DNA from 3 places in the Sphingobium sp. B11D3A genome. Region 1 is predicted to be linked to each of the others. Evidence: riboswitches for the same ligand, from Rfam matches in the RefSeq annotation. Region 1 holds a riboswitch; each other region holds the start of a gene.

Evidence for each region. Region 1 has a riboswitch for cyclic di-GMP ahead of M2332_RS04995 (autotransporter domain-containing protein). Riboswitches for the same ligand answer to the same signal wherever they lie in the genome.
Region 2: linked by a shared signal. The riboswitch ahead of M2332_RS16580 (hypothetical protein) and the one ahead of M2332_RS04995 (autotransporter domain-containing protein) in region 1 are both predicted to bind cyclic di-GMP.
Region 3: linked by a shared signal. The riboswitch ahead of M2332_RS11895 (DUF4402 domain-containing protein) and the one ahead of M2332_RS04995 (autotransporter domain-containing protein) in region 1 are both predicted to bind cyclic di-GMP.

What each region holds. Positions count from the first base shown of each region.
Region 1 covers NZ_JAOQOE010000001.1:1,046,196-1,053,771, forward strand. The annotation lists gene M2332_RS04995 (autotransporter domain-containing protein) at 1-4,049, opposite strand, end outside; cyclic di-GMP riboswitch class I at 4,241-4,315, opposite strand; gene M2332_RS05000 (pyridoxal phosphate-dependent aminotransferase) at 4,615-5,757, opposite strand; gene M2332_RS05005 (MFS transporter) at 6,019-7,407, opposite strand; gene M2332_RS05010 (TonB-dependent receptor plug domain-containing protein) at 7,404-7,576, opposite strand, start outside.
Region 2 covers NZ_JAOQOE010000002.1:107,216-114,791, reverse strand. The annotation lists partial or broken gene M2332_RS16605 (hypothetical protein) at 1-187, shown strand, start outside; one part of gene M2332_RS16600 (IS5 family transposase) at 248-560, shown strand; one part of gene M2332_RS16600 (IS5 family transposase) at 560-1,014, shown strand; gene M2332_RS16595 (replication initiator protein A) at 1,123-2,016, opposite strand; gene M2332_RS16590 (helix-turn-helix domain-containing protein) at 2,446-3,225, opposite strand; gene M2332_RS16585 (lytic transglycosylase domain-containing protein) at 3,969-4,526, opposite strand; gene M2332_RS16580 (hypothetical protein) at 4,783-5,217, opposite strand; gene M2332_RS16575 (hypothetical protein) at 5,236-5,499, shown strand; cyclic di-GMP riboswitch class I at 5,541-5,615, opposite strand; gene M2332_RS16570 (hypothetical protein) at 6,003-6,338, shown strand; gene traL (type IV conjugative transfer system protein TraL) at 6,392-6,676, shown strand; gene M2332_RS16560 (type IV conjugative transfer system protein TraE) at 6,680-7,279, shown strand; gene M2332_RS16555 (type-F conjugative transfer system secretin TraK) at 7,276-7,576, shown strand, end outside.
Region 3 covers NZ_JAOQOE010000001.1:2,492,868-2,500,443, reverse strand. The annotation lists gene M2332_RS11905 (hypothetical protein) at 1-795, opposite strand, end outside; gene M2332_RS11900 (hypothetical protein) at 788-1,360, opposite strand; gene M2332_RS11895 (DUF4402 domain-containing protein) at 1,380-1,907, opposite strand; cyclic di-GMP riboswitch class I at 2,172-2,248, opposite strand; gene M2332_RS11890 (FAD-dependent monooxygenase) at 2,789-3,850, opposite strand; gene M2332_RS11885 (hypothetical protein) at 3,871-4,071, opposite strand; gene M2332_RS11880 (TonB-dependent receptor domain-containing protein) at 4,181-7,036, opposite strand; gene M2332_RS11875 (carboxylesterase/lipase family protein) at 7,141-7,576, shown strand, end outside.

The sequences.
Region 1 (7,576 bases):
AGCTCGCCATTGCGGACGCCATCGCCAACCTGCAACGTGCCATTGGCGTTGACGGTCACGGCACCATTGAGCTTGCCCGTGAGCAGCAGCGTCCCGGCATCAACCTTGGTCTGGCCAGCGAACGTGCTGCTATCGCCGGCCAGCACCAACCGGCCCGACCCGGCGTTCACGATCGTGCCGTGCCCAGTGATGCTGCCGCCATAGCTGGAAACATCGCTGCGGTTGAACATCAGCGTGCCGTTGGCGTGGACGTCGCCAGCCAGCGTGCCGGCCGTTCCGCCGTTACCGATCTGCAGGGTGCCATCCACCGCGATCGCGGTCGAACTGGCATTCATCGCGTTGGCCAGCACCAGCTTGCCGCCGTTCACATTAAACGCGCCGGTATAGGCGCTGCCATCGCCGGTCAGCACCGTCGTGCCCGCAAGAACATCGACCACGCCATTACCCGACAGACTGGCGGCAAGTGCATAATCTGTCCCGCTGTGGTTCAGGACCAGCTTGCCGGCCCCGGCACCGAACTGAATGCCCTGCACGGCGTTGATCACACCAGCCGCCTGGGCCGCACTGCCTGCCGCCGCGCCGATGTTCAGCGTGCCCGTGGAGCCGGCGCGATTGCCGATCTTGATCACCTGGGCACCGAGTTCTGCGCCATCGGCCAGCGTCAGGACGCCGGCTCCCTCGGCACCGATATAGAGGCCTTCCTCCGTCCGGATCGCCGAAGATGCGCCAGTCACCGTCACGCTGCCGCTCGAGGCGACATCATTGCCGATGTAGACGCGCACCGCCTCTACCTTGCCGCCGTCCGAAACCTCCAGCGTGCCGCTGCCGAACAGGCCGACATTGATGTAACCCGCCCAGTTCGTCAGGCCGTCGTTATAGGCACTCCAAGTCGAGCCGGCGCCGGTCACGATCATGCTGGCCTGCGATCCCGTGAGATTGCCGAGCGTGCCCTGCACCGCGCGCAATGTGCCGCCATTGGAGATCGAAATCGTCGACTGTGCGCCCGCCTCGTTGCCGGCAATGAATAGCCCGCTCATGTCCCAGACCGAGTTGGCACCGCTGATGTTCACAGCGCCTCTCGAGCCGCCGACCGTGCCCACATAGCCATCCGTGCTGGTGACCCGGCCGCCCTGTGCGATGTTGAGCGTTCCTTCGCCGACGTTGCCGACGTAAAGAATGCCGTCATTGGTCCAGGTGCTGCCCGCGCCGCTCACGGTAGCCGTGCCCTGACCGGTCGACTCCCAGCCAAGGATGGCGCCCTGCGAACTCGCCGAGCCGCCATTGCTGACCGTCAGCATGCCCTGGCCAGAGATGCCGACACCGATGCGACCGCTGCCGATCTCGAGCGTGGAGCCTGCCCCATCGAGGCTGACGCTGCCGACAGCGGACTGAGCCCCACCGATTCGCAGGGATTCGCCGGTGACCCGGCCGTCCGCCTCGATGGTCAGCGTACCGCCGCTGCCCTCCTGGCTCGCCACATCGATCAGGGCGGCTGCCGACAGCAGGGCGCCGTTGGAAACCGTGGCGGTGCCCGTGCCGCTGTAGCCGACCCGCATGTTGCCGGCGTAGCCGTTACGGGCGAGAACACTGTAGGTCGTGCCTTCGCCGGTCAGCGTCAGCGTTCCGCTCGAGCCGGTGTCGACACCAAGCGCGCTGGTGTAGGACGTGACTTCAGCGCCGCCGGACACCGTCACATTGCCCTGGCCAACGGTGTCGTTGCCCGTTCCGCCGATGTACAGGCTGAGGCCGTTGCGCCACACCGTGCCGGCACCGTCGACGATCATCGTCGCCGTGCCGGACCCGTTTCCGCCGATATAGCTGCCGTCAGCCTCCAGCAAACCACCGTCGGTCACCGAGATGCTGCCCTCATCCGCACTGAACCAGCCATCGGCCGAAACCCAGTCGGCCGGCAGTTCGGAATGCAGCGTACCGACACGGAGCGCCGAACCCTGACCACTGATGCTGACCGAGCCGCCCGCGCCCATGTAAATGCTGCCATTCACAGTTTCGACCGAGCCGCCATTTGTGATGGTCAGCGACCCGGAGGAATTGGGATTGCGACTGATCTCGATGAGGCTTGAGTTGATCCAACTCGCGCCGCCGTCAACGGTAACGCTCCCCGCGGTGCCATTCATGCCAATGGCCGCCGAGACAGAGTTGAGCTGCCCCGCCGCCTTGATATTGAGCGAAGCCAGCTCCGCGCCGCCCACGGTCACCGTGCTGGCGCTGAAGTCGCCCGTGAGGTCAAAGGCACCGCCGGTGACATCCAGCGCACCGTTGAAGAGAGCGCCATTGCCGGTGAAGGCGAGCGCACCTTCGCCCGCCTTGACGAACCTGCCCTGGCCGACCAACGTGCCGGCGAAGACGGTGTCGCTGCTCTGGTCGAGCACGAGCACGCCGCCATCGGTGGAGACAAGGCCAGCTTCTCCGACAGTGAGCGAGCCCAGGGTCGCCTGATAGGTGGAGCCCCCCACGCCCAGCACGCCCCCTTCAACGACATAGGCCTGACCCACACCGAATGCGTCGCTGCTGGCAGCGTTCAGCGTCCCTTCGCGGACCGTCCAGCCGGTCGTCCCTGTCCCCGTGAGCGTCCAGGTGCCGGTCCCTACCTTCACGAACTCATCGAAATCATAATATTGCGTGCCGACCAATCCGGCGTCGAATGACGCATTGATGGCGCCGCCCAGCGCCAGGGTATTGGTGCCGCTCGCGATATCCGCATCCGCGACGAGGCCGATGATGTTGGAGCCGGCATGCAACTCCAGCGTCACGTCCCCGGCGCCCATCAGAATGGCGTGGCCGAAGGAAGGCGAGGCTTCGATGGTACCGGCGTTGATGATCGTGGTCGCCGCGCTGTTGGTGACGATACCGGTTTCACCCAGGATCGACCCGGAATTGGTGATCTGGACCATGCCGCTAAGTGTGTCTGCATCGACAGCCGCGATCCCGCTCAGCGATTGCAGCGTGCCGGTGTTGCTGATGACCACATCGCCAAGCGGCGTGCGCGCCTGAACTGCGCTTCCGGTTCTGCCAGTGACAATGCCGCTGTTGGTGATGGTGATTTTACCAGAGCCGGGCGCATCCTCGTCGAAGCCGGCGACGGCGAGAATGCCGGTGGTGCCCTCCGCAATGCCTGCATTGGTGATGGTGATATTGCCGATCTGCGAGGCGCCCTGAATCGCCGGGCCGTTGGCCGAGATAGCCTCACCCTGCTCCTGATTGTCGACCACCACTTCGCCGTTCGGCGTCCAGCCGACCAGCGCCTGATTGTTCACCGAAGAAACGTAGGCGTTGTTCGTGATTTTCGCCAAACCGTTGTAATTGACGACGCGGATACCCGCCGCCTGAGCCTCCACCTGGCCAGTGTTCGTCACGGTCACCTCGACCGGGTCGGCATCGTTGAAACCGCCGTCGGCGTAAATTCCCCGCTGGGTGAAGTCTGCGGCCCCGATGGTTTGCTGGACCGTGATGGCCCCGCTATTGGTGATGTTCACCGATCCTGCGTTGGTGGTGGCAGAGATGCCATTGGTTTCCACGCCTGAGACCGTCAGCGCGGCGCCATTCTCGATCACGATGTCGCCCGCGATCTGGTTGCGAACCCAGATGCCACCGTTGCCACCCACGCTGTCAACCGTTACGTCCGGGCCCAAGGTCACCGAAATGTCGTTCCGACCCTGGATATTGGAACTGACGTTTACGCCGCCATTATCGGTGGTGCTGATCGTGGAATTGGTGATGAGCAGCGTCGACGTAATGTCGCCAGAGGCTGTATTGTCCCACGTATAATAGCTGACGCCATCGCCCGTGATACTCCACTCATCCTGTGCGCCGTTCACAATGAGGCTGGTATCGCCTCCTTCAATACGAGCCTTAACCGACGAGGGTTCGCAGAAAAACAGGGTCACATTACCCTCAGTCTGGCAAATGCCAGGCTCGGCGTGGGCGGCCGATGCGCCTGCCAACATCCCCGCAATGCCGACGCTGCTGAACAGACCGGCCTTGAGAGCCTGCCCAACGGTGCTGCGCGTTTTGATTGCCTTGCCCTGCATTACGAAATCCCCTCGTGTGGGCCCACCGCCCAGATGATGTGAAGGGCAAACCGCCATGCAGGTGCGGTTCAACGGGATTTGAGACAGGGATCGAAGCGCGACGACAGGGAGCGCAGCCTGAGGTTCAAACGAACCCCATGACCTTCTCACAGCAGGTTACACACGATATCCGAAAATGCTCTGTTTCATCCCCCGGTAGCCCCGCTACCCCATTGGGGCCGGAGGCTTTGCGTCCCGCCGTTACCGACAGTTTGCCCTTGTCGAAGGCGACGAACACCCTTGGGAACGCCCATGGGCGGAGCCGTCATCTTCAGGAGGAATGTTAACGTTAGCTGAGCGGCAGCGCAACAAAAAAGCCCGGCCTCGTCGAGATGATGCGCATGCAGAGCGGGGCCATGCAGCTGATTTGTCGTGTGAAAATCGCCGTCGTCGGTCTGGAGCGAGGCCACAACCGGCCCTGTTAAGCCGATAACCATGATTAACAGATGCGCAAGCAAGACATCGATTGCACTGCAAACCGCTCCTCTAAAATATGGTTGGGGACCACCCGCCCGCGACGTGATCGTTACAGCCGTCGCTGGTCGGGCAACCACGCCGAAAGGCGCCGAACTGCCTCTCGCACTTCGGCTTCCGTGATCGCAAAGCTCAGCCGGATGAACCGATGGCCATTGACCGGATCATGGTCGACCCCCGGCCCCGTGGCGAGCCCAGTCTCAACGAGCAGCTTCTTGCAGAACGCCGGGCTATCATCGGTAAAGTCGCTGACATCCGCATAGATGTAGAAGGCGCCATCCGGCGGCGCGATCCGTCGCAGACCAAGCGCTGGCAGGGCCTCCAGCAGAATGTCCCGGTTACGGGCGTAAGTGGCGCGATGCGCTTCCAGTTCTGACGTGCAGTCCAGCGCCGCCAAAGCGGCATGCTGACTGATCGACGGCGCGGTCAGGAACAGGCTGCCCATATAGGCGCGGGCACGCTCGACCATGGCGCGCGGCACATAGAGCCAGCCGAGCCGCCAGCCGGGCATGCAGTAATATTTCGAAAAACTGCTGACGATCATCGCGTCGGCTGCGAATTCTCCCATCGAGCGGCAAGGCGCGCCATAGCTCAGGCCATGGTAGATTTCGTCCGAGATGATCGCGATGCCGCGCTCTGCGCAGAGCCTGGCAATCGCCTCCAGTTCAGCCGGCGCGATGATCGTTCCGGTGGGGTTGGCCGGGCTGGCGACGATCACACCCTGCGGTGCCGGATCCAGCGCCGCGAGCGCGCGCGCCGTCAGCTGAAAGCGCGCCTGCTCGCCGTATTCGATCTCGACCGGCGTCATGTTGAGCGCGCGCACCGTGTTGCGATAGGCGACATAGCCCGGCCGGGCCATGGCGATCCGATCACCCGCCTTAAACCGGGTGCTCAGCGCAAGGACCAATGCCGGCGAGGCGCCGCAGGTGAGCAGGAACTGATCCGGCTCGGCTGCCATGCCGTACCGCTCCCGATAGAGCTGGACGAGCCGCGCCTGCAGCGCAGGACTCTCCCAATAGCCCATCGGATCGATGCCGAGCGCGTCGCGCGCGGCGTCCAGCGCAGCCTGCGGCGCCCCCGTCGAGGGCTGGCCAAACTCCATATGGAGAACCGAGCGCCCCTCCGCACCCAGGTGATAGGCCAACTTGCTCAATTCTATGGCCTGAAACGGCTCGACTTCCATCAGATCATCCATCGCTCGATACAGCGCCGATAGCGGGCGGGCGCGCAGATGCCAACGATGCAACCCCACCCCGGCCGTCGTTCATCCTCGCGGCGCATCTGCCGTGAAATCAAAAAATTGCGCCAGCGTCGTCGGGCGCTTCGAAGAATGCTTTCGGCAGAAAGAAAACGGCAGGTCGTATTGTCGGCCTGCGCGTGACGCGCATTTTCAGGCAGTCTGTCAAATGGCAGCTCGCAGAAACCTGCATCACGGAAGCAGGGCCTCCGACCCCCTTCAGCGGGACGGCTCCCCGAAGCCAGAACTCCTTACAGCCTGAGCATAAGGTTTGATCGCCAGATACATGAGCGCTGCGCCGCCGGGGGCCATTACGGCGGCGAAGAACGCCATCGAATAGCGCAGCATGCTCTCGTCCTTCAGCAGGAAATCGGTCACCAGCGCAATGAGCAGGGGCCCGAGACCATTGCCGATGACACTGATGGTGAAGAGATACACAGCGCTGATCTGGGCGCGCATCTCGCTGGGCGTCACCATCTGGATCGCCGCATTCTGCGCAGGCGCGCTGGCGAGGCCGATGATCGAGGAGATCATGCCGCAGAAGAAGGCGAGCCAGGGGCTGGGCATGAGCGAGGTGGCGATCGCGAAGGGAGCGGACAGTGCTTGCGAATAGAAGCAGACCCGCGCCATCGCATCGGGATTGCCGCGCTTGCCCATATATTCCGCAAACCAGGTGCCCAGCGTCAACGCAATCGGCGTAGAGATGAGGAGCGACAGCGCCAGCAGCGGCCCGATCTGCGCCGGACCCCAGCCATAGGTGCGCTCATAAAAGGCCGCGCGCCACGTCATGAGGCCCGTCGTCTCGATCGCGCCGATGCCGATGCTGAGGAACAGTGGAAGGAACAATATGCGGTTTGACAGGAGATACGCCCCCACCTCGCGCAGTGGTACGCTGCCCTTGCCGCGGCGATTGCGGCGCACCGGCTCCCGCACGGTGAAGAGAAAGAGCAAGGCGGTTGCCAGCCCCGGCAGGGCGCAGACGAGGAAGACGAGCTGCCACTCGCGCATCTCGCCCAGAACCGGGATGTGGACCGGTCCCATCGCGGCAAAGAACGCCACCAGCAGGCCACCGGCCAACAACGCCGTGGCCTGACCGGCGCTGATGCCGAGCTGATAGACCGCGAAGGCACGCGGCAGCTTTGACCTTGGCACCATGTCCGAGATCATCGACATGGACGAGGGGCCGGCGACGGACTCCGCGCCCCCGACGACGCCGCGCGCGAAAAACAGCCCGCCGAAGCTTCTCGCCATGCCGCAGAGCGCAGTGGCCAGGCTCCACACCGTCAGGCCGGCCGTCAGGATCATCTTGCGGCTGCGCTGATCCGCGACGCGAGCCATCGGCAAGCCCACGACCATATAGGCCGACGAAAAGGCGAAGCCGATGATGAGGCTGATCTGGGTGTCGCTGAGCGCCAGGTCGCGCTTGATCGGCTGGACCAGCAGGTTGATGATGTTCCGGTCGACATTGGAGAGCATGGTCACGAACGCGATCAGCCAGATCGTGTACCAGGCGCGGGCCGGCGACGGCCAATCGTCGCCGGCTCCAGACGCGCCGGCCATTGCCGGCTGCGTCTCACCCGTGGCTTGCGTGCCGACCGGCTCGCTCATCGCTTGAGACGCACCCCGACGCGGAACGCGCGCCCGACCTGATCGAATAGCACCTGATTGGTGATACCCACCGCGCTGGGCGCAATCGGCGGGTCCTTGTCGAACAGGTTTCGAATCGCGATGAAATATTCGAAATCGCTGCGGCCGGCCTTCACGTTCCAGCCCAGCG
Region 2 (7,576 bases), on a different contig from region 1:
CACTTTCATGAAATTGACCCAACATGTCAGCGTCGTTAGCGATGGGATTTCGCTGAAAGTTACGCCTCATCGTAATTTGGGTAGCAAAGGGGGCTTTGAGCCGGAGGCAGATTTGGTAGTTCCCTCTGCTGATTCCCCATCGAATTTGGGGCAGATAGTTGCGGATTTGCTCAGCCGCGCGGCATAGCTGAAAGCGCCGTTCGAGCTTGGGCTTTCGCAGGCCGTCGAAATCTGATTCAGGCTCGGCATGAGCAGATACGACCTGACCGACTTCGAGTGGCGCGTTATCGAGCCGCTACTGCCCAACAAATCACGAGGCGTGCCGCGTGTCGATGACCGACGCGTGCTGAATGGCATCTTCTGGGTATTGCGGTCCGGTGCGCCGTGGCGCGACCTGCCAGAGCGCTATGGTCCGCGTACCACCTGCTACAACCGCTTTGTACGATGGCGGAAGGCGGGCGTGTGGGACCGGCTTATGGACACGATCACCGCCGCGCACGACGGAGACATCCAGATGATCGACAGCACCTCTGTTCGCGCCCACCAGCAGGCCGCGACGGTAAAAAGGGGGGTGCAGATCAGTGTCTCGGTCGATCACGCGGCGGGCTCACGACCAAAATCCACGTCGTCGTCGACGCGCAGGGCCTCCCGATCCGGTTCGGCCTAACTGCCGGGCAGACGCATGACGGGCAGATCGCAGATGCGCTGCTCGACCATCTCGGACCGCGCACCATCGTGCTGGCGGACAAGGCCTATGATGCCGATCGCATCCGCGAACTGATCCAAGACCAGGGCGCAACGCCTAACATCCCGCCGAAGAGCAACCGGCGCTGGAAACCCTGCTTCAGCAAGCGGCTCTATCGGGAGCGCAACCTGATCGAGCGGTTCTTCTCCAAGCTGAAGCACTTCCGCCGGGTCGCAACCCGCTACGATAAGCTCGCCGCGAACTTCCTCGCCATGGTCCAACTCGCCTCAATGAGGCTGTGGCTACGGGCTTATGAGTCTACGGCCTAGATTGAATTCAGCTGAAGGCTCGTTCCTAGCTTCAGACCGTCACAACCATTTCATCAGTCAGTGTGGCCATTGGATCGGGACATCCGGGGTCTCGGAGCATACGCGACCTTAATGTGCCGGCGCGAGGCGAGTTTGGAGTAGCATCGCTGGCGACCGTGAACGATCTTGGCGCGGCCGTACTGACACGAGAGTTCGGACGGCCTTTCGCCGCCCTGGGGCTGTTGGTGCGCTGTCGACGATGTCAGTGATAATCAATCGATATTCAGGCAGCTCGTCAGCTTCGGCGATACGCTTTAGAGCATGCTTGAAGCGGGGCGCCGTATCGTTGCTACCCACCTGATGGCGGAGCGCCTCAATCTCCACCTCCCACACATCGTCGTCCCCACAGTGTGAGCGAGCGAGTTCGTAAACTCGGCGCTCGATCGGACCCAACGAGAAATAATCGTGATGATACGAGAGAATGCGCTGATCCATGCGTATCGCTCGATACAGCCAGTCGCAAAGGCGAACCTTGACCGCTTTGAGGCGGCGCTCGCCACTACGCCCGCGCGTGTAGCTCAAGCGCGCTTCAGGTAGCCACGAGAAGTATCCCTCTTCGCCCTCCCCGCCAGTCTCGATGTTCGTGCGGATCTGAGTTCCCTGCAGCCTCTCAAGTGCTTCATTTAGGCGCTGATATGATCGCTTCGACTGACTGGTGCCGGTTACGCGAAAGAAATCATGGGCGGTAAAGGTGAAGTCCTGCCCAACCGGGAGACCCTCTTGGATTTTGGCGATCATCAAGCTGGCGATGTAAAGGACGATCTCTTTATCGTAGATCGTTGCGACGCCCATCGTACTCGGACGAACCTCGATCGACACGTTGTTGGAGTGAAACTCAATGGGCTTCATCTGAGCGATTTTGGTCAAGGCAAAGAATGGAAAGGCCATAATCGACCGCTCGCCCCGCACGTCGCCGTGAAGGGGGCTATCAAAAACGAAGAGGTCTCCCTGTTTTGCCGCCATGGTGGTGTTGCCCGTCCAAAATCGCCGAAAGCACGATTAGAGCCCGGCGCTTCGAATTTGAGAGTGTCTATCATAGTGCGAGGTGTAAACCCGCGACTGACTTAGAATCGCCGAAAGCACGAATCTTTCACCCGAGATGACGCCTTCAGACATGTGAATGTCGCAAAGATTCTCCGGGGAACGGTTGGCAATAGCGCGCAGATTCGTGCTTTCGCCGATCTACCTTTACGCGGCGGGCAATCTGGTCCTAGAGCGATTCGGCCTTCAATGCGGTTTCGTGCTTTCGCCGATTGAGGACTGCCGACAATCTCATTGAAATCCCTCCTAGTTCACAGATTGGCACCGTCGCCTCATTTCAAGGACGGAGGGTGCCGCTTGCTCCCATTGGGGAGCATTCCGTCGGCGTAGCCGACGGTTGGTGCGTTCAGCTTAGGATTTAGGATGGCGTTTTTGGCTCCAACGGGGCCGTTCTGAAGCCCCGTCAGGGGTAGGCATGACCCGACTAGGGTCATTCCACTGATCCCTCTTAATAGATTTTAAAATCGGGTGAGGAGGAGTGCATTGATTGCACTCACGGGTCAAAGTCTCTTGTCGCTGCCTCTCTGACGACCGCTCCGCAGCGAGGATCAGGGCCGCGCGCTGAGCAATGTCGGTCGGCATAAGCCTGCGACGTTCGACCGCTCCGGCGGCGGCTAGCATTTGCGCGTGTTGTTCCAGCGCTTCTGAGCGGCGCTGATCTTCATCCACCGGCACGGGGGCAAAGAGCCCGATCATTTTCCCGATCCAGGCAGGGAGCTGCGCGCGATAAAGGTTCGAGGTTTGCTCTGAGCGCGCGCCCGTCTCTTGGTCCCGTGTGTAAATGTAGCGTCTGATCCATTCCACGACGCCCAGATCTCGCAACCTCTGAATGCTGTAGTGGACCGCGCGACGACCAAGGCCAGTCCATCGCATCAAAGTCTCATAGGAGGGATTGCACCATCCCTTGCGATAATGAAGCTCGTCGAGCATCCTTATCAGCATATCCCGACATGACCGGGTAAACAGCGTCAAGCGATGTTCTTCTGTCGTAAGCTCGCGACCCGCGCGTGCTTCAGCCGCGAGTTTCCGCCCATGCTCAAACATTCGAAAACAGGCGTGGGTGAGCTGCTTGCGCTGCTCACTCGTAACCGGCCTGACGAATTCGGCCTCGGCAACATCGCCGGTGCGCACACTGCCGCCCCAGACCGGTCGGCGCGTAACGTGCGTGCTGCCATGGGGCCTACGCGAAAGGGGGCGGGAGCCAGCCAGTCTTGAAGCTGTTCTACTAAGCCCGGCAGACATCGGAAGCTGGTGCAATTGAACGCCACATAGCACCGCGAGTGGGAGTACTGGAACGCCTGACGCCCGCTGACGCTGTTGCAGGGCATATGCCGTACTAATGTCGTCGTCGCTGACTCCGGCATTGCGGAGTTCAGCCAGCGCGGCCGAGGGAACGTCGGCTATCCCAATTTGGCTATGAAACATCGTTCGGTCACTCCAAATTTGGAGCCCGTGAGGACGCAAAAAATCGCAGCGCGAATTGCGCTTTGGTGTTGCGAATTGTGGGAGACCCAGCTAACGTCCGGTTGTCACACCTTGGATCGACGCTTCGGTAGCTGGTCCTCCAAAAAGCCCGGCCAATGGCCGGGTTTTTTTATGCCCTCACTTGCCCCCTATCAGTTCAATATGAACGTCGTGAACTCTTGTGGATCGCACAGTCAGCGCCGTTGACGCGTCGGTGATCACAAAGCTCGAAAAATAGATTCGACTGGGACGAACCATGCGCTCCGGACTGGCCGATATTCCACGCCCGAATTTCGTGCTTTCGCCGATGATTCCGGGGAAAGAATCGTGCGATCGGCGATAATGTCGCTCGGGCCCAAGCGTAAAACTACAAAGGCGTTGGGTAAGGTCCGAGCTTTGATGGACGATCATCAATACACCCGAACAATTTGTGCTCGGGTTCCGAATGAGCGAGAGGTGCTGTCGTTCGCAGTATCAGTCAGATGATACCAATTAGAGAGAATGCGCCGAACGTAATTTTGGGTTTCTTCAATGTTGGGGATCTCGCGCTTCTTTCGAACCCGACCTGGCCCAGCATTATAGGCCGCGAGCGCGAGGTGAACCTGACCGAAGCTGTCGAGCTGTTGTTTTAGGTATGCGGCCGCGCCTCGCAGGTTGTCGCGAAGATCGAACCTGTTCACGCCAAGCTGACGAGCGGTGTCAGGCATTAGCTGCCCTAAGCCAAAGGCGCCCTTCTTACTTATGGCCGCATGATTGTACCCGCTCTCTTGAATGATAAGCGCGTCCATTAGGCCAACCGGAAGACCAGACCTACAAGCGATATCATGCACAACCGGATAAATGGACTCGCGCCGCTTTTCTGCTGCTGCGCTGAGCAGTGCGGACTTACGATATGTTGGAGCTGCACAGGACGTTGGACCAACCGGTATTGCAAACTGTTGAGTGAGTGAAGACTTCGTGCCTCGCATCCAGGTGGGAACACGGACAAAGGCTGCTGCTGACGTTGCGGGCGCAGACGGTGCAGGAGGGGGGGCGGTTTCTCCGAAGCTCGACATCATGCCAGCACGGACTTGGTTGGCAGGGGCGTCGGCAACCGCTACGCGTGCCCCAAAGGAGAGCACTGCCACTTGCCTGCTCACATCAGCCCTAACAACTTGAGAGGTGGCTGCCCAGGTAAGGATAGCAAAAGGCAATATGACGAGATCGAAACGCCGTTTCATCTTATTAGCGAAAGGAGATAAGGTTCGAGCGCGCGTTGTTGCTCTGGATTAGCTTGTGATGCTCCCCGAGCAAGCTGAGGATGCGGCTACAGAGCATCGCTACCTCACCGTCATTGAGGTCGGGTATCACGTCAGAATCCGGCTCGAACATTTCTCTCATCAACGTCGAAACAAGACGGCAAACGAGCGTGAGGCGCGGATCATGATAATGTTCAGGGTCGTTGAGGACTTCAACGGCAAGGAACGCTTCGAGACGATCCACTCCGATCGCTCGTCCAACTGCGACGAGGCTCTCGTATCGCGGCCTGAGGTTGCCACCAGGTTCGAGCATGGCCGACAGACTGCTATGGTGCTGACTTACCAACTCGCTGATTTGGCGGAGCGAGATTGAGCGGCGTTCAATCACACGCCCATACAGATTTCGGTACTTCTCGATCATCAGATCGCCTCAACCCAAATGCCACTGCATCCCAGTATTGCAATGTTTGCAAACTGTGCCATGTTGGCACTACTGTTATTGTTGTCACATCGCAACGCATGTTTCATCTGCGAAGGGATGGAAAAGAAGGTGCATCGGCTTGTTTTGATGGTCGAACCGGAGTTGATGGAGCGGTTGAAAGCCTCCATGCTCCGCCGTGAGGTATTCTCGCGTTCCGAAGTCGTGCGCCAATTGATTGATGAAGCACTTACGCGGGAAGAGGCCCCCCCTGCCGCGAAGTAGCCGCTATGGGCTGCAGTCTTCATTGTCCGGAATACCCCTGTTTCGGTGACCCCGCTATCTTCGTGAGACCGGAGGCTTTGCGTCCCGCTGTCGCCAGTGGTTTGCCGTTTCGTTCAGCTCATTGTTCCGAGGATGGGCTGTTCACAATTTCCTAACCACGTTCCTGAGTGATCGGTCAAGGATACACCCGTGGCGGAGAGCTAAATTAACATCTAATTTAGGTTCCAGGGAGCGCGGCACATAGTTTGTGGCTAGAAAACGCGCCAATCTGGCGGGAAAAATAGCCACAGTGGCTAGAAAACGCGCCACAGTGGTGAGGAAATTGGCCGGAATTTGCAATTTTATTGCGCGTCTTTGATCTCTTGATTCCATTTCGAGAGATTTTCGGCGACAATATCGGTTTTCGATCTGTCTGACTTCGATTTTCACTTGCCGTCCACGTTCATATTTTCCGATTTTTGATGTGGGGGTGATGAAGCACCTCGCAAACATCGGAGGACTCTATGGGCAAGACCATGTCCCTGCGCTTTGCGCGGGACCATGAACGTGCACTCAACGCGGCCGTCATGGCCGTGCTGCTGCTTGTGGCACTATTTTATCTAATCAATCCTGCTTTCGCAGGCACCGACACGACGTTCGCGCCGGCATCCACTCTTTTCACCAACATCCTTCAGGGCTCGGGCGGCACGCTGATCGCGATCGTCGCGACGGCAATCGGCCTGGTGAACCTCGCTCGTGGCGGCTTCCAAATGGCATCGGTCGGCGTACCGCTCGGCGTTGGCATCGGCGTGGCCACTGGTCCCGCAATCGTCACCAGCACGATCACCGCGATCATCTGACACTCTTAGCCTGCCGGGCTCCCTTGTAGCTCGGCGGGCAGGCGGGGCGGCTTATGAACCGATACACTATTCCCTCGAAGCTGGATGAGCCTGAGCGCATCGGCCCTTGGACTATCGACGAACTTGTCGTGACCGTGGGGCCGTTCGTGGTGGGCATCATCACGCAGCAATTCATGGTCGGCATCATTGCAGGGGCACTGGGCTGGTATACCTTGCGCAAGGCAAAGGCGGGTCGTGCCGGAGCTTGGCTCCTCAATGCTGCCTACTGGTATCTGCCGAGCGAGGTGTTGAAGCTCAACGCCGTCCCGCCTTCCTACATTCGTTTGATGGCGGGGTAAGGCATGGATCTGGAATATAGCCAGGGGCAGGCTCAACGGGTCTTGCGCCAGCGTAACATGCTCGCGCTAACCTGTGCCGGCCTATCGGTGCTGACGGTCGCATCGCTGCTCGCCGCGTCGGTCAAGGACCGCGAAATCGTTCTGCAGCCAATCGCCGGACGATCAGTCACCATTTCATCGCGCGCGATGGATCGCGATTATCTCGAACTCGTCACGCGCGACACTGCGGTGATGATGTTCAATCGGACGCCGCAGTCGGCGGACTACCGGATGAACCAGGTCCTCAAGATCGCTCATCCTTCCGCCTACGGAAAGCTCAAAGGCGAGCTGATCAAGATTGTCGACGATCAGCGCGGCTCCAGCGTCGCGCAGTTCTTCACGATGGAAAAGCTGACAGTCGATCCCAGGGGTCTGAACTCGACCGTAACTGGAGTCCTTCACACGATGGTCGGACGGGAGGAAGTGTCAGCCGTCCAGCGGACTTTCCAGTTCGATTGGACCTACACGGGCCTTGAGCTGCGCCTCGTCGGCTTTCGCGCCATCCAGTCCGAAAAGCCGGGCACAAACCAGAACAGCAACGCGAGCCAAGAGGTGGCGCCATGACGCGCAAGCCAAACAGGGGATTGGCGCTTGGCCTGAGCGCCATCGCATTGTGCGCTGCATCCCCGGCATGGGCCGATCAGCAATTCACGGTCGAGGATAATGACAGCGTGCGTTGCACGGTTGCTTCGCGCGAACTGACGCGCGTGAGCCTGGTCGACGATGCTTTCGCCAGCGTCTCAAAAACCGAGACGCTCGATCCTCGCGACGATTTTTCCGTGGTCAATGAACCTACGCGCGGGGATATCTACATCTCGGTTCCAGATGGCTTTCGGCCCGGAACCCTGTCCTTCTTCGGCA
Region 3 (7,576 bases), 1.4 Mb from region 1:
CTTCCGGATTTCGATATCGCCGAAAAGGGAATTCGGCCCACGCCTCACCAGGTCAAAAGTGACGACTGGCGTAGGACTTTTAAACTCAGACCCCGACCCAGGGCTCTCCATCGTGAACCGTGTGTTTTCGATCGCGGCCTCAACCTGGGGCGTGCCGATGCGCAGGATCACAGGGATGGAAATCCCAAGAACAGATGCGATGCGGAACGAAACAGCACCGGGCTCAGCATTCGCAGCCTGATCGGCGGTTAGGCCCGTGTCAGGTGGCGGCACCGCCGTCACCGTCAGATGCGTGCGATATTCGCCGGCGGGCCAGTCGCCGGTGCCACCTGCACGAAGACGGATTGTCTGCCCCGTCCCCGGCTTGAGCAGCACGCGCCTGGGCGTCACCAGCATCATGGAACGCGCGGATTGAAGCTTGACACTGAGGTCTCTCACCTCCGGCGCGCCGTCTGCTTCATCCGTTGGGCGGATCTGGCCGGTGGGCAACATGACCTGGTCGACAAAGCTTATGTCATATACCCCTTCGGCAGTGCCCTGGTTGAAGAGGAATATGCTCGCCGTCCGCCCCAGCCTATCAAAGGTGATCCGCTTTGGATTGATGTTGAGGCTGGCGCTCCCGCCGGCCTGCTCTGTCGTCGCAGGCTGGGCAGAAGAGGAAGTGCAAAAAGCGGATGGAAAGGCGCCAGCGACCAACGCGATAGCGATAGCGATGCTCTTGCGTTGGTTCGCAGATCGCGTGACACGCTTCACGACGCCTGGCAGAGTCATCACCGGCGTCTCCAGCTCATTCATATTGCGCCAGGACCAGCAAAGGCCCGCCGTCGGACCCATAGCTGTCGCGTAGCGCTTTCAAAAGAAACGGCGGAACAGACAGAAGCCCATCGCCGCTCAGCCGGCCCATGAGGACATCCTCGAACCCCGAGGGACCGGCTTCAAAGGACGGGAAATTATCATCGCTCAGCGTCGCAATCGGTACCCTGAGCGAACCCCCTGTGCCTGGCTGGACGAATGCTTGTGAGACCAGGAGAGAAAACGTCTGGTTGCTGCCCCCGGCGATTTGAATAGGAGCGGCCATGGAAAGCCCGGCGTTTTGGTCGCTCTCTGTTGACTGCGGCCCTGGCGACAAGATCATGACCCGGAGGCTCGACTGAAGAACCAGCACCGGCTGCAGGACAATGTCCTTCGCCGATTGCCTGATCGAAGCCGGCTCCACGATCGAAACCTGGCCTTTCGCGGTCGCTTCAGCCGCGTTCACCTGTGAGGCTGGAATCGCCGCGCAAAGGCACAGCGCTCCCAGCGCAGGAGCGGTCGCCCGCAACAGGCGCGCTCCCATCCGGATGGATGATGAGACCGTCACGAGACGCTCCTGTCACGGGTCAGTTGTAGGCGACGGTCGCCGTGAAGGTGCCCGAGTAATTGCCAGAGGCCTGCGTATTGGGCAGGGAGAAGCTACCGCCGACGCCGAAGGTCGCGGTGCCAGCTGTGCCGATGGAGCTGGACAATGTGCCTGTTGCGGCACTCGGCGTCAGCGTGACGGTGATCGTGCCGCCGGGCGTACCGGTCATGGAGAAGCTGGCGGGCACCGAAATCGAGAAGGTCTGCCCCCCTTCACCCGAGACCGTATAGGCTGCGCGCGACGTCGTGCCACCTGCGGCAACGGCGTCGCCGGAACCAGACAGGCTGCGGTTGCCCGTCGAGGCATCGACAGTGACCGTGTTGGTCCCTGCTACCGAGGGTTTCACGATAGTGCCGAACGCAAGGTCGCTGGTTTTTGCGATCGAGATCGGCTGAACGATCCGGGCTGTACCCGTGGTCGACACAGATGCTGAGGACTGAGCATGGCCTGCCGCGGGAATAGAGGCCAGGATCGCAATCGTCGCGATAGACTTAAAGTTTGCGGACATGAGGTTGTCTTTCTCTTGTTTGATATACTTATGAATTTAATCGGAAAATATAGACCAAACGCGCCTTACAGGCCCGCGGGCGGCAGCGTTTCGCGGATCTTGGGATTGCAAGCGGCTGCGTCTGGCGAACCAGTCGCAAGCAACTGGATCAAGTGATGATCGGTACGGGTGCTTGCTGGCCGTCGCCAAAGACGGGCCCTTGCCCGACGAGGGCGGAAAGGATCTGGAATGCGCGAGGACGACAGGTCCACAATAGTTCTCCGTTTCGGTAACCCCGCTATCCCTGTGAGGGACCGGAGGCTTTGCGTCCCATCGTCGCCGATGGTTTGCCGTTTCGACCGAGAATCTCGGGCGCTATTAGGTAAATTTTGATTTAACTATTATACGCTCCACAGTCAACGCCTATGTGGTGAACGACCAGATGGAGAATTGTGCGACTACTCCCATGTTGAACCGCCGATCGAGCAGCCCGATTAGGAGAGCGTTTGTTTTCAATGAAATAAACGCGAGGTTTGGATCATCAGAGCCTAAGCAACACGCCAAGAACTTCGCGGACTGAAGCGAACCGACGATGCGGTTAGCTCGCGCCAAACCGAATTCCATGAGGATGTATTTCGTTGCCGTCGCTATGATCCCGACGAATTACACATCCGGGCTAAATGCCAAGGCCCGTCTCGCGAAAAGCGCCGCTTGGGCTCCTCTCCCCTCGCTTCGCTTGTCAGGGCGTGGAGCGCGCGACGCGGCCAAGCGTCGGCCCTCATCGAAGCGCTTCTGCGGTGGGGCGCTGCCTCAGGATGTCGGCGCAATGCCGGAGAGCAACGAAAGGCAGGCTTGAAAAGGTCTTCGTGCTACCGACCCACCGCTATGTCAGAGCAACCGCCTCAACCGGCAGAGCGCACGAAATTCTGGCTGATCTGCTGGCCGGACCGCGCCAGTCTGCGTACCTCGGGCAGCCGGGACGCTTCATATCGCACGAGCGCGGCTTTGGGGTCGGTCCGCAAGGCCACCGGGTCAAGGTAGCACGCGAGGGTGAGAGCATCTTGCGCGGCGGTTGCAAAGCCATTGCCTGTCATCGGCGTGCAGACATGGGCAGCGTCGCCAACCAGACACATGCGGCCGGCGACGAGGCGGTCCGGACAATATTCCACGACCGGTGTGCCGAGCACCGCTTTGCGGGCGATACATTCCAGGATCGCGTCGCGCCAGGGCGATGGCCAGTGCCGGCGCGCCAGTGCGGCCAGCTCGTCGAACAATTCATCCGGCATGTCGCTCGGGCGCAGCGAATGCCGCACCAACGCGCCCTCGACCGCCCCTGTTCTACGCAGGATTGCGTTATGTCCGGCGTCGTACCAGCCCCAGCCGACCCGGCGGTGGCCCCGCTCGGGACTGCCATCGGCGGCTGTCAGCGGAAAGCCGAGAAGCACATAGGGCCCGGACTCGAGAAACTCCAGATTGGGCGGATAGCGGACAGACAGCGCCGACTCTTCGGCAAAGCCGACCCAGGCCAGATACTCCGCGAAGACCGCATCGGGGCGCTCCGGACTGACCTGCCGCCGCACAACGCTCTGATAGCCGTCCGCGCCGACCAGCAGCTTGCCGTCGAACCGCCGACCATCGGCGGTCCTTGCCCAGGCCCGATCCTCCGTCTCTCCCGTCGCTTCCACACGGGCATCCTGCAGGACGACAATGCCGGCCTCGTCCGCCGCTGCGCGCAGACCGCGATAGACCAATTGCCATGCCTGGACGCCCGTGGCGAGCGCGCCCGTAGCGTGAGGGCGCCCGGTCAACTGCTCAAGCAAGCCATAGCCGACCTGCAGCGCGGCCCCGGTGCGGTCGGTATCGGTCGAGCGCTCCAGCAGCGTGATCGAGAAGCCATGTCGCGACAAGGCGAGGCCGGTCATGAGGCCAGCGAGCGAGCCGCCGACGATCAGAATGTCGCTCATCCGCTCCGAGGTCGCCGACATCAGCTTTTCGGCGTGACCCAGACCTCGACAGGCGCAACGAACTTGCCGGGCGCCGGTTTGCCGACCTGCACGCGATCGATCGTCACCAGCTCGCCGCTCTCCAGATTAAAGCTGGCCCAGGGCTTGGGCATGCGACCGAAGGTCATTTTCTGAACGGGCTGGCCGGTGGCCGAATTCATAATGGTTGCGATGACACTCATGGCCCAGCCGATAGCCACCATGGCGTGCTGCGGTCCAGTGATATTGAAGGCCGGACATGGTGGTGAGAGGTGTCCTCTCGCCCCCACGCCTGCATCACACGAACCTGATCTAGAAATCCGCACGCACCCCAATGCGGAAGTTACGGCCGATCACATCGTACAGCGCCGGGTTGGTCACGCCGAAGCTGGACGGAATGCGATTGGGCGGGTTCTGATCGAGCAGATTGTTGATCGCGCCGAACAGCTGGAACCTGCGCTTGCCGTTCTCGAACACGTTGAGATGCGCGTTCAGATCGACATAGGCGTAGGCCGGAACATGATTGATGTTGATGCTGTTGACAGCAGTTGCGCTGTATCCGGCGTCGCCGGGAGCAATCTTGGTATTGTCGTACTTGCCCGCCGAAATGTAGCGCACCCGCATCGATCCGCCGAGATGCTCATTCTCCCAGCCGAGCGTGGCCGATCCCTCGAAATTGGGCAGGCCCGACTGACCGGAGACCGGGAAGCCATTCTGCCCGGCATAATCGATCGCACGGACGGTATCGACGGTGATGAGATCGAACACGAAGGTGCCGACGGTGCGAAGCGAGATGTCGCCACTGCCGAGCGGTTTGCGGATCAGCGCTTCGACATCGATGCCCCGGGTCTTGATGGTGTTCAGGTTGAGGGCTGCCGATTCGACGCGCGCGAGGGCGTTGGCGCTGTTGCGCGTGATGAGCGCGCAGAATTCCGAAGCGCCGTTCGAACAGCTATCCACGATGACCTGCGCACCAACCGTCGCGATCGCGCCGCTGATCTTGATGTCGAAATAGTCTGCCGACAGGCGCAACCAGCCGAAGTTCAGCACCGCGCCCGCCGTCAAGGTGTTGCCGACCTCGGGCTTCAGGGCAGGATTGCCGCCGCCGAAAATCTGCGTCAGCGAGCTGACCCCGCCATTTTGCGGGTCGGTCAGGAAGGCGAAGGATGCCGAGCGGGGGTTGTTGAGCTCGAAGAAGTTGGGCGCGCGGATATCGCGTGAGCGGGTCGCGCGCAGGCGCAACCAGTTGGTGGGGTCCCACACGCCGCCGGCCTTCCAGCTCCAGACCGAGCCACTGGTCGAGTAGTCCGTCAGCCGAACGGCGCCATTGACGCTCAATCCCGTGGCCAGTGGCAGGCTGGCTTCGACAAAGCCTTCCTTCACCTTGGTCGCCGGCCCCGTGATTGCGCCGGTGTTGTTGGTATGGAAGCGCAGTGCCGTGGACACCGGGTCGGAGGTCCCTTCCACATCATCCACGCGGTACTCGACGCCCGCGGCCACGGCGAGCGGCCCCGCCCAGAGATCGGCCAGTTCACCCTGAACGCTGGCCGAAGCGACATGCTGGGTCAGCAGGGTCGACTGGAAGGCGGTGCCGAAGGAATAGCCGACATTGTTGGGGTTGTAATTGTTCTGGCCAAGAATGTTCAAAGGCAGACAGCCCTGCACCAGCGGATTGGTCGGGTCGGTCAGGGTGGAGCGGCACACGATATTGCCATTGGGCACCCCCGTCAGGAACGCGCCCTGGTCGACAGCGTCGGCCGCCCGCTGGAAATTATCGGTAATCAGCGAATTATAGCCATATTGCTGATATTTGGTTCGGCCATATTGATAGTAGAAATCGGCGGTCCAGCCATTGCCGAGTTGGGCGGTCAGGCCGCCGACAAAGCGCATGGTGTTGCGGTTGGTCTCCCCGCGCTGCGGCCCGAAGTCACTGGTGATGCGCCCCAGCGTGACCGAGGTGACGCCAGCCCCGTCCATCGCGGCTGCCAGTTGCGGGGAGATATAGGCATTGTCTCGCCGGATCGTGGGCGCGGTGCCAAGGAAGAGGCGGCCCTGCGACGACAGGTTGCTGGCCTTGATGTCGGCATAAGAGGCTTCGACGAACAGGTTGATATCCGGCGTCACGTCAAAATCCGCGCGGCCATATAGCGAGTAGCGCTCGACCGGCGAATAGAGCGGGAAGAATTGGTAGAAAGCGTGCTGCGGGTCGATGCTGCCGCCTGACTGGAAGATCGGCGCGCCATAATATGTTCCATAATCATGCCGGAAGATGTTGCCATTAGGCGCGATCTCGGTCCCCGCCAGCGGCCCGGTGTGGATGAGGCCATTGAAACTCGCGACCGACGGACGCATGTCCGGCAGGATCAGCTGGCGAGCGAGGCCGTTGAGCTGGGGCACCGGATTGGCCACCGGACCATATTCTTCCGCGCACCATGTTCTGGTGTAGCAGTCGCCTACGCCCCGGTTCTTCACGTAATCACCGCCGATGATCACATGGCCGCGGCCGCCCGCAAATGCCTTGCCCGCACCGAGTGACAGCGAGGTTTCGCTGGCGTCGCCGCGCTGGGATATGCCCTGCTGGGCGGTCAGGCGAATGCCCTGAATGTCCTTGGCCAGGATCAGGTTCACGACGCCGGCCACGGCATCCGATCCATAAGCCGCCGAGGCGCCGCCCGTCACGACTTCCACCCGTTCAACGAGCGAGGTCGGGATCATGTTGAGATCGACCGCGCCAGCCGGGCGCGTGAAATTGCCCTGCGTGGTGCCGCCGACAAATCGCCGGCCATCGACAAGCACCAGCGTGCGCGTGCCGCCAATGCCGCGAAGGTCCATGGTTTGTGCGCCGGCACTGCCGATGAAGATGGCGGTGGTGGCGGGCGTGGATTGAGCACGGAAGGCCGGCAGATCATTCAGCACATCGGCGACGTTGGTCGCGGCTTGGGCCTGTATCTCCTCCGCGCCGATCATGGTCACGGGCGTCGGCGCCGTAAAACCTGAGCTTTGGATGCGCGACCCGGTGACGATGATCGCCGGCGCTTCGGCCGATGCGTTGCTCTCGCGCCCCTCGTCCTGCTGAGCCAAGGCCGGTGTTGCGAGCAGCAAACTTGCGGCCAGTGATGCAAGGCTTCCCTGCCACATGCGCGACGTGCTGGAGCACTGATATGCCATTTGTTCCCTCTCCCTGTTTTTGGCGATCGACCGTTGACGTAACACCTTGATTCGTTGATTACTCAATAGATGCGATTATAACAAGCGAAAACGGGGAGGTTTCGATGAGTTCGTTTGATGATTTCGGTATTCCACACGCCGATATGTCAAATATGTCCCGTCGCTCGGTGCTTGTCGGGAGCGCACTGGGTGTCGGCATGGCCGCCTCTCCGCTTTGGGCGATGGGGAATGTGGACGAGGCAGCTCCCCATGCCCAGACTCGTCAGGGCGCCGTGCGGGGTGCCCGCGAAAATGACGTTTGCGCCTTCAAGGGCCTGCCTTACGGCGCCCCGACCGATGGCGATCGGCGCTTCCGCGCGCCGGCGCTCCCGCAGTCCTGGCAAGGCATCCGCGACGCGACGACGTTCGGTGATCGTTGCCCGCAGTTGACCGCACCGCCAACAGCGGCCTTTTCATCATGGACAGAGCCAGAGGGCGAAAGCGAAGACTGCCTCAAGCTCAACATTTGGACACCTGCACCGGACTCGGGTCGCCGCCCGG